Regions from separate parts of the Frankia sp. BMG5.60 genome, predicted to be linked through region 1. Evidence: predicted binding sites of a transcription regulator. Region 1 holds the regulator's gene; the other holds the start of a gene.
What was found. Region 1 encodes LexA, which represses DNA repair genes until DNA is damaged. Its sites were predicted from a motif close to CGAACNNNNGTTCG; they were not measured.
Positions count from the first base shown of each region.

Region 1 (4,358 bases):
CTCCTCGGCCTCCCGGCTGTCGACGACACGGCTGTCCGGATGCCGGCAGAACGGGCATCGCACGCGATACGCCTCCTTCGTCCGGTCCGGCGCGGCCACCTGGCGCGGCGGGACAGCGAGCCGACCCGCGCCTCCGCACCGGCCGAGCCGCCCCTGTGGACGGCCGCCCGCACCTCTGTGGAAAGCCTGTGCGCAACCTGTGGATGACTTACACCCGCATAAGCACCAGATGTTGTGTCTAACCTAGCGCACAACCCCAGTGATGGGGACACCGACCCCCCGCGTGTCACACCGGGACATCAGCCCGCGGGGGCGCGACAACCCTGCGCGAGGGCGCCGCACCCGCCCGCTGCCGCCGGGCACCGGCCCGTCACGGCGGCGAGCCGCCGAGCGCCGATCGGGACCGGACGGTGGCGGAGCGGACCGGCCGACCGGAGGGTCAGCCCAGCAACAGGAACTGGCCGGGGGTGAGCTCGACCGAGGGGAGATGGTTGATCCGCATCAGCCGATCCACGACGGCGCGGGTGTCGGCGTCGGGATCGAGCGCGACTGCGATCTCCCACAGCGTCTCCCCGGCGAGGACCAGGTGACCCCGCGGCGGCTCGCCGGACCACGCGATCGAGGCGCGCGGCAGGACGACCACCAGCACCGCGGCGATCGCCAGCGCGACGACGGCGACCACGACCACCCGGCCGCGGTGGGTCAGCCGCAGCGGCGGCAGCGGCTCGCCGGCGGCGCGGCGCACCGGCGGCCGGGATCCTGATCCGCGGGCAAGCCGCCGCGGCGGGCCCGGCGACCGGGATCTCCGCGACCGAGATCCCGGCGCCTCGGACCTCGACGCCTGAGACCTCGACACCTGAGACTTCGACACCTGAGACTTCGACGCCTGGGACTTCTGCGCCTCGGACCTCGTCGCCCGGGGAACCGGCGCGTGCGAGGGGCACGCCCTCGGAACCGGCCTCCCGGCACCGACCCTGGCGGCCGGCAGGGCCACCCGCATCCGCGCCGGACCGCTCGCCGGCCATCCCCCGGCGCGGCGCACCGCCCGCTCCCGGGCGGCCGCCAGATCGACCACCTGTGTGGTGTGCGCGCTTTGCACGGCTTCCTCCCAAGGCGCCCCGGACCACGTCGTCGACGCCACGAACTCCCGTTCGATCGAACTCCTGATCGATTGTCACACCGGAGTCCCGCCAGGGAAAGGGACACGCTCGAACAGACGTTTGAGATTCCGCGACCGGGCGGTTACCGTCGAGACGATCAGGTTTGCACCGGGCGGTCTCCCCCGGTCGCGGACAGCCGGGTGCCGTGGGGGGTGCCGGTCTCGCCGGGCGAGGCCGACAGCCGCGCGCACGTCCAGCGCGCGGCCGAGCGGCGGCCCACCGGCGACAGAGTAGGCGACGAGGAGAGCGGTAGGCGATGACCAGCCAAGGCAGGGGTACACGCCGGGGCGGGGCCCGCGGCAACGTGCGGGCCTTTCCCGAAAACCCCGCGGACGCAGCCGGCCTGACCCCCCGGCAGCGCAAGGTGCTCGAGGTCATCCGGGCCGAGGTGGAACGGCGCGGGTACCCGCCCAGCGTGCGGGAGATCGGGGAGGCGGTGGGGCTGACCAGCACGAGCAGCGTGGCGCATCAGCTCAAGGTGCTGGAAGAGAAGGGCTACCTGCGCCGGGACCCGAACCGTCCGCGGGCGATGGAGGTGCTCAGCCCCGATCGGCCGCGGCGCAAGGCCGACTCCGGCGCGGCGGCCGTCGTGTCGACGTTCCCGGGCGCCGCGGCCCCGGCCGGCGCGAGCGGCGAGGGGTCCGCGGCCTACGTGCCGGTCCTCGGGCGGATCGCCGCCGGGGGGCCGATCCTGGCCGAGCAGGCGATCGAGGACGTCTTTCCGCTGCCGAAGGAGATCGTCGGCGAGGGCACCCTGTTCCTGCTCCGGGTCGTCGGCGAATCGATGATCAACGCGGCAATCTGTGACGGCGACTGGGTGGTGGTGCGCCAGCAGCCGGTCGCGGACAACGGTGAGATCGTCGCCGCGATGATCGACGGCGAGGCGACGGTCAAGCGGCTACGGGTCCGCGACGGCAAGGTCTGGCTGCACCCGGAGAACTCGACGTTCAGCGACATCCCTGGCGAAGAGGCGACGATCCTCGGGCGGATCGTCGCCGTGCTGCGCCGGGTCTGACCGTGGACGGCCGGCCGCGCGAGGCGGCCGGCCGATTCGGCTGCCGTGGACCGGGCGGGTATGCTCCGCCGACCGCGCCGACGGCGAGCTCAGCGCCGGTCCCGGCGCGGCGGATCAGGGCTGGACGGGTCAGGGCTGGAAGGTGTGCAGTTCCGCGGCGAGCGACGGCGACACCCTCGCGAGCAGTCGGGTGCCGTCCGCCGTGTGCTCCAACTCGAGCACTTCGCCGTGAGCGTGTACCCGCGAGACGAGATCGCCCCGCGTGTAGGGGACGAGGACCTTCATCTCCACGTCGGGGTGGGGGACTCGGTCGCACAGAGCGTCGACGAGCGCGGTCAGCCCCTCCCCCGTGCGCGCCGAGACGAAGACCGCGTCGGGCGCGAGCTGGCGCAGGCCGGCGAGGACGGTCGACTCGGTGGCGTCGACCTTGTTCACGACGATCAGCTCGGTCACGTTGCCCGCGTCGATGTCGTTGAGCACCTCGCGTACGGCTGAGATCTGGGCGGCCGGGTCGGGGGCGGAGCCGTCGACGACGTGCAGGATGAGGTCCGCGTCGGCGACCTCCTCCAGGGTCGAGCGGAACGCCTCGACGATCTGGTGCGGGAGGTGCCGGACGAACCCGACCGTGTCGGTGAGGGTGAACGCCCGGCCGTCCGGCAGGGTCGCGCGCCGCACGGTGGGATCCAGCGTGGCGAACAACGCGTCCTCGACGAGGACGCCGGCGCCGGTGAGACGGTTGAGCAGCGAGGACTTGCCGGCGTTGGTGTAACCGGCGATCGCCACCGCGGGCACCTCGCCGCGCCGGCGGGCCGACCGCTTCGTCTCCCGCACGGTTGCCATCCCGGCGAGCTCCCGGCGCAGACGCGCCATCCGCGCGCGCAGCCGTCGGCGGTCTGTCTCGATCTTCGTCTCGCCAGGTCCGCGAGTACCGATGGGCGCGCGCCCACCGCCGCTGGCCGCGGCGCGGGACATCGACTCACCCCAGCCGCGCAGGCGGGGCAGCATGTACTGGAGCTGGGCGAGCTCGACCTGGGCCTTGCCCTCCCGAGACGTCGCGTGCTGGGCGAAGATGTCGAGGATGAGCGCGGTCCGGTCGATGACCTTGACCTTGACGACCTCCTCCAACTGGCGTAGCTGGCCCGGGGTGAGCTCGCCGTCGCAGATCACCGTGTCCGCGCCGGTCGCGGTGACGACCTCGGCGAGTTCGCGGGCCTTGCCGGACCCGACGTAGGTCGAGGCGTCCGGCCGGTCGCGTCGCTGCACGAGCGCGTCCAGCACGACCGAACCCGCCGTGGTCGCGAGGGCGGCGAGCTCCGCCATGGATGCCTCGGCCGACCGCAGCGAACCCGACGTCCACACGCCGATGAGGACGACCCGCTCCAGCCGCAACTGGCGGTACTCGACCTCGGTGACGTCGTCGAGCTCGGTGGCCAGGCCGGGCACGCGGCGCAGTGCCGCGCGCTCCTCCAGGTCGAAGCCGTCCCCCGAATCGTCATAGAAGCCCGAGAGGTACGCCGAATCCGAATCGGCGAGGTCGATGAGGGATCTGTCGAAAGTGGACGCCGTCAGGGCGTCGGCAGGAAGAGTCATACCATCCGTTCTCAACGCGGCTCGCTGCCGCGAGATTCCGCGCCGCTTCGTCCGGCCAGGTCACGCTCGCGGGTTCCGGCGACCTGATGAGGTCCGCGGGCAAGCGTCGGCGCGGGGCGCCGACCGCTTCCCTCGCGGATTCATCCCGTCTCCCACCAGGGTCCCACGCCGCCATGACGATCGCGAACGGTTTCCGGGCTGGCACACCGTGACCTTCGCGCCGGACCGGACGGGCACCTGGACAGGACGGGCACCTGGACGAGACCGGTGCCCCCGAACGGGACCGGCGTTTGGACGAGACAGGCGCCCCGAACGGGACAGACGCCCGCACGGTACGCCGGGCCGCGTACCGTCGACGCCGTGTACCGGGAACGGCCGACGACCCGGCTGCCGGCGACGCTCTGGTCCGCGCAAGGCCCGTCCGGGCCCACCAGCGACCTCGATCGGGCGGGTGCCAGCCCGCTGCGGCGGCGCCTGCCGGCGGGCAACCCGGCCGCCGACGGACGGGCCGCGCAGGTCCACCGGATCCTGCCCGACGGCTGCATCGACATCATCTGGAGCTCCGACGGCCGGTTGATCGTCGCCGGCCCGGA
Region 1 covers NZ_CM182091.1:6,211,174-6,215,531, reverse strand. Annotated here, with positions in the region: gene nrdR (transcriptional regulator NrdR) at 1-63, opposite strand, end outside; gene AC5R91_RS25455 (LysM peptidoglycan-binding domain-containing protein) at 440-745, opposite strand; gene lexA (transcriptional repressor LexA) at 1,417-2,175, shown strand; gene hflX (GTPase HflX) at 2,305-3,765, opposite strand; gene AC5R91_RS25440 (helix-turn-helix domain-containing protein) at 4,126-4,358, shown strand, end outside.

Region 2 (4,358 bases), 1.1 Mb from region 1:
AGCACATCGTCAGCAAGGTCGTCCCCGAACCGGCGAGCTGACACCTGCCACTCGCCGGGACGACACGGCGACATTCCCGTCCGGGATCCCGGGGACCGTATCCCCGGGTCCGGACCGTTCGATGGATGCGATCCTGGTCCGGTGAGTGTGACGCCGAGCCGCCAGGGGCGTGAGGTTCTCGCCGACGCGGTGGATGACGACCGTGCAGGAACCGACCTGGCCCGACGTTGGCGTGCCGCACGGCCGGCCTCAGCGGTGACTCACCTGGACCCGGCCGCCGCCGCCCGGCCCAGCCAGGCGACCCTCGACGCGCAGATCGCCCACCTGCGGCGCGAAGGCGAACGCGGCGCGTACGTCGCCGAGGTGGAGGCCGGCGAGGTGCTGTACTCCGCGCGGACGGCACTCGCCGACCTCCTGGGACCTGGGCTCGGCCCCGACGAGGTCACCTTTCACCATTCGGCCAGCACCGCCTTTGCCGCGCTGCTCACCGCGTGGCCCCTGCCTGCGGGCGCCAGAATCGGAGTTCTCCCGAGCGAGTACGGCTCCAACATGCTCGTGCTCGAGGCCCGGACGCGACAGGTTCCACTCGAGTTGATCGATCTGCCCGTCGACCCGCAGGGCGTGATCGACCTCGACGTCCTCGACAGAGTGGGGATATCCAGCCCCCTGGCAGCCCGTCCGCTCGCGCTCGACGAGCTGGATCTCGTCGTCTTTCCGCATGTCCCCAGCCAACGCGGCATCGTGCAGCCAGCTGTCGAGATCGGCAGGCGCTGCGCCGCCGCCGGGGTGCCGCTCGTCCTCGACGTCGCCCAGTCTCTCGGCCAGATCGGTGTCTCGGACGTCCACGCCAGCGCCTACGTGGGAACGTCACGCAAGTGGCTGTGCGGCCCGCGGGGCACCGGCTTCCTCGCTGTGCGGGGGGACCTGACCGAGCGCATCAACGTCGCAGTCCCGAGTCTGTACAGCATGGGGCGGGGCAAGGATGGCCGGCCGATTCCCCTGCCCGGCCTGGCCCGGCTGGGAATCGGTGAGGCCTCGATAGCCTCCCGGGTCGGTCTCGCCCAAGCGCTTTCCGAGCTGCTCGCCAGCGATCCCCCGCTCGTGTTCGCCCGCATCGCATACCTCGCCTCCCAGGGGCGACGCGTCCTGGACGGTGCCGGCGGTTGGCGGGTGCGCGAGCGGCCGGACTCGCCGACCGGCATCGTCACGCTGGAACCACCACCCGGCGTGGACCCCGTGGCGGTCCGTGATCGTCTCTACCGGCAGGATGCGATCCTCACCAGCGCCATCCCGCTCCAGCGAAGCCGTGATCTCGCGGGGCCGGTGCTGCGAGTGAGCGCCCACGTGTACAACGATCCGGTCGACTTCGAGCGGCTCGCCGCGGCACTCAGCCGCGCCCCTGGAACCTCCCCGTCGCGTACCTGAGACGGACCTGCCCGCCTCAGGCGGCACCCGGCGTGGCCTGCCCGGCGGGGGGCGTAACGTCCAGATAGGGCTCTGGCAGCACTCGGTAGGTCCGTCCCTCCGGACTGGTCCAGAGGAAGACGCCGGGCGTCGGCTGCTCGCACTTCCAGTCGGCGGCGGGGGGCTCGGCACGGCCGCGGGCGGCGGGCTCCGACGGCGGCCGGGCCGGTCCAGCACCGTCGGCGTGCCTGCGCCGGGTCCGGCGTCGACGGCGGCTCTCGGCGTGCTTGAGGTGGTGGTGCCGGGCGCAGACTGGACCGAGGTTCCGTTCCTCCGTACGGCCGCCTTCGGCGTGCGGTTTCGTATGGTCGATCTCGCAGTTGACCGCGGGCTTGCCGCAGCCTGGGAAGATGCAGTGGCGGTTCCTCGCACGCACGACCCGCGCAAGGCCGGGAGAGGGAAAACGCCGGTCCCCGACCTCGACGACCTGGCCGTCCTGCGGATCGGTAAGTATCCGCCGCCAGGTCGACTGCGAGTCGGCGGCGAGCTCACGGGCCAGCTCCGCCGGGATCGGGCCGTATCCGGCGAGCTCGCCCGGCTCGTCCGAGCGCCCCATCAGGGTGGTGATCGGCACCACGACCTGCACCTCGGGGCGAACGCTATGCCGATCAAGCCCCATCAACAGGTCATAGAGGACATCGGCCCGGCGCTCGTCCAGCGTGCGCCTCTCCTCCGGATCGGCACCCGCAAGGCGGGCAAACACATCGATTCGGTGGTACACCGCGACCATTCGCTCAGCGGAGAGCAGTGCCCGCAGCGTGCCCATGCCGTCCTCGCCGTCGGTGATCCGCACGCAGCGCCCCCGCACCGCATGGCGATGACGGCGATTCGCCCCCTGCGGATCGACCTTGAACACCCGGCGCCGCACCGCGGCGCGGAAAGCCGCATGGCTGGCCCGGCCTCCCTGCTCGAGGGCGGCCTGCTCGACCGCTCCGGCCTGCGCGGCGCTCAGCGCCGCGGTCTGGCGGGCGAGGCTCTCCACCCGCAGCAGGTCGACGTCGCCCTCGTGCAGGGCATGCAGACTCGCCGGCAGCCGGGTGCACACCTCGACCGCCAACATGAGCTTGCGGCTGCCGAGAGCGGGTGCGACTCCGAGCTCGGCCGCAAGCTCCTCGCCCGCGAACTCACTGAACCGCCGCTCGTCCGGCTCGCCTTCCAGGCGCGGACGGTGCTCGGCGAACCGTGCCCGCACGGCGAGCTGCTCTGCCTGCAGCCGCGCAATCTGGCGTTCGAGCCGGACATCGAAACGCAGACATTCGTCCGCACTCAGCTCGCCAACGACCCGATCGAACACGCGCATCGCACCGTGGCCGGGCGGGGTCTGCGCCTCGGCCTCCCCTTGACCGACGGCTGGCCGCCCCGCGTCACGGTCACCTGACTGCTCTGCTGGCATCGTCGCACCATCGCTTCCTCGACGACATGTGGACACCGCCCCACCCGGCTTCCGGTGGGATAGGGGAGCTCGCTCCAGTTTCGAACTCTTGTTCGATCGTACGCTATCGTCATCCGCATGAGAACGATCTCTCCGCCGCCGTGCCGACCCCAGGACGGACAACCCGCCTCGCTCCGGAGTCCCGCGCCAGCGGCTGCCCAGTCGCGAAGCAGACACGGCGGCCCTGGCCGCGTGCACGTACCGCCGCCCGCCCTTCTGAGAGGGTGCGACGATGTTCGGAGTGGTTCGCCCCTGCCGGCGCCAGTTGTCCGACGACCTGCACGCGGCGTGGATGTCACATCTCTGCGGGCTGTGCCTGACACTGCGCGACCATCACGGTCAGTGGGCCCGGTTAGCCACGAACGTGGACGCGGTTCTCGTGTCGGTGCTCGTCGCCGCGCAGGCCGGCGCGCCGGCAGAGCGCCGCAGGGCCAGGCCGTGTCCGTTCCGCGCGATGCGCCGGATCGAGGTGGCGGCATCCACCGAGGCGGGCCCGCGGCTGGCGGCCGCAGTGTCCCTCGCCGCCGGCGCGACCGCCGTAGGTGACCACATTGCGGACGGCGACGGTCTCCTGCGCCGCCGCCCTGCGGCCGCGATCGCGCAGCGGGTGGCCGACCGGGCCGTCGCAGCCGCCGGGCGCACCGGCTCCGGGGTCGGGCTCGGTGTCGCCCTGCTGGAACGCGCGGCGGCGGAGCAACGCGCCCGTGAGGGCGCCAGCGCGCGGGGCGGGGCGGCGCTGTTGGAGGCGCTGGCCCCGACCGAGAGCGCGGTTTCCGCCGTCCTGGCGCACACCGCCGTCGTGGCCGGGTGCGACGACAACCGCGCGCCCCTCGCGGCGGTGGGGCGACACTTCGGTCGCGTCGTCCATCTGCTCGACGCCGTCACCGATCAGACCGACGACGCCCGGTCGGGATCGTGGAACCCGCTGACGGCGACGGGAACCAGCCCGGCCGAGGCCCGCCGCCTGTGCGAGGACAGCCGGCGGGACCTGCGGCATGCGTTGGCCGAGGTTCGGTTCACCGACACGGTCGATGCCCGGCTTGCCCGTCTCCTCTTCGGCGACGGGCTCGGCCATGCCGTCGACCGGGCCTTCGCGTCCGCCGGGCCGCCGCCTGGGCCGGGGCGCCCCGGCCAGCGGCCGGACGGTCGTCCCGACGGCCGGCCGCCACACCGCCGGCGGACGGGCTCGGCCTGCCTGGTCACCGCTGGCATGTTCCTGACCTGCCAGATGTGCGGCGATTACACGTCGCCGATGGACGGGCGGCGAAAGGAGGGTCTGTGCAGCCGGTGCTGCGACTGCTGCGACTGCTGCGAGTCCTGCGGCGAGTGCGCGGAGTGCGACTGCGTCGGTTGCGACTGTAACTGCTGAGATATCCCGATGTTTCGACCTGGTTGCGCAAGGCGGAACCTGGTCGTGACGTCCGGTAGGGATCTGCTGAAATGGTGGACGTCGCGCGAGCGG
Region 2 covers NZ_CM182091.1:7,353,856-7,358,213, reverse strand. Annotated here, with positions in the region: gene AC5R91_RS30155 (L-2-hydroxyglutarate oxidase) at 1-41, shown strand, start outside; gene AC5R91_RS30150 (aminotransferase class V-fold PLP-dependent enzyme) at 142-1,425, shown strand; gene AC5R91_RS30145 (HNH endonuclease signature motif containing protein) at 1,442-2,857, opposite strand; gene AC5R91_RS30140 (DUF5685 family protein) at 3,129-4,265, shown strand.
Region 2: a site for LexA is predicted at 2,939-2,952, ahead of AC5R91_RS30145 (HNH endonuclease signature motif containing protein). Genes of this name have one in related genera too.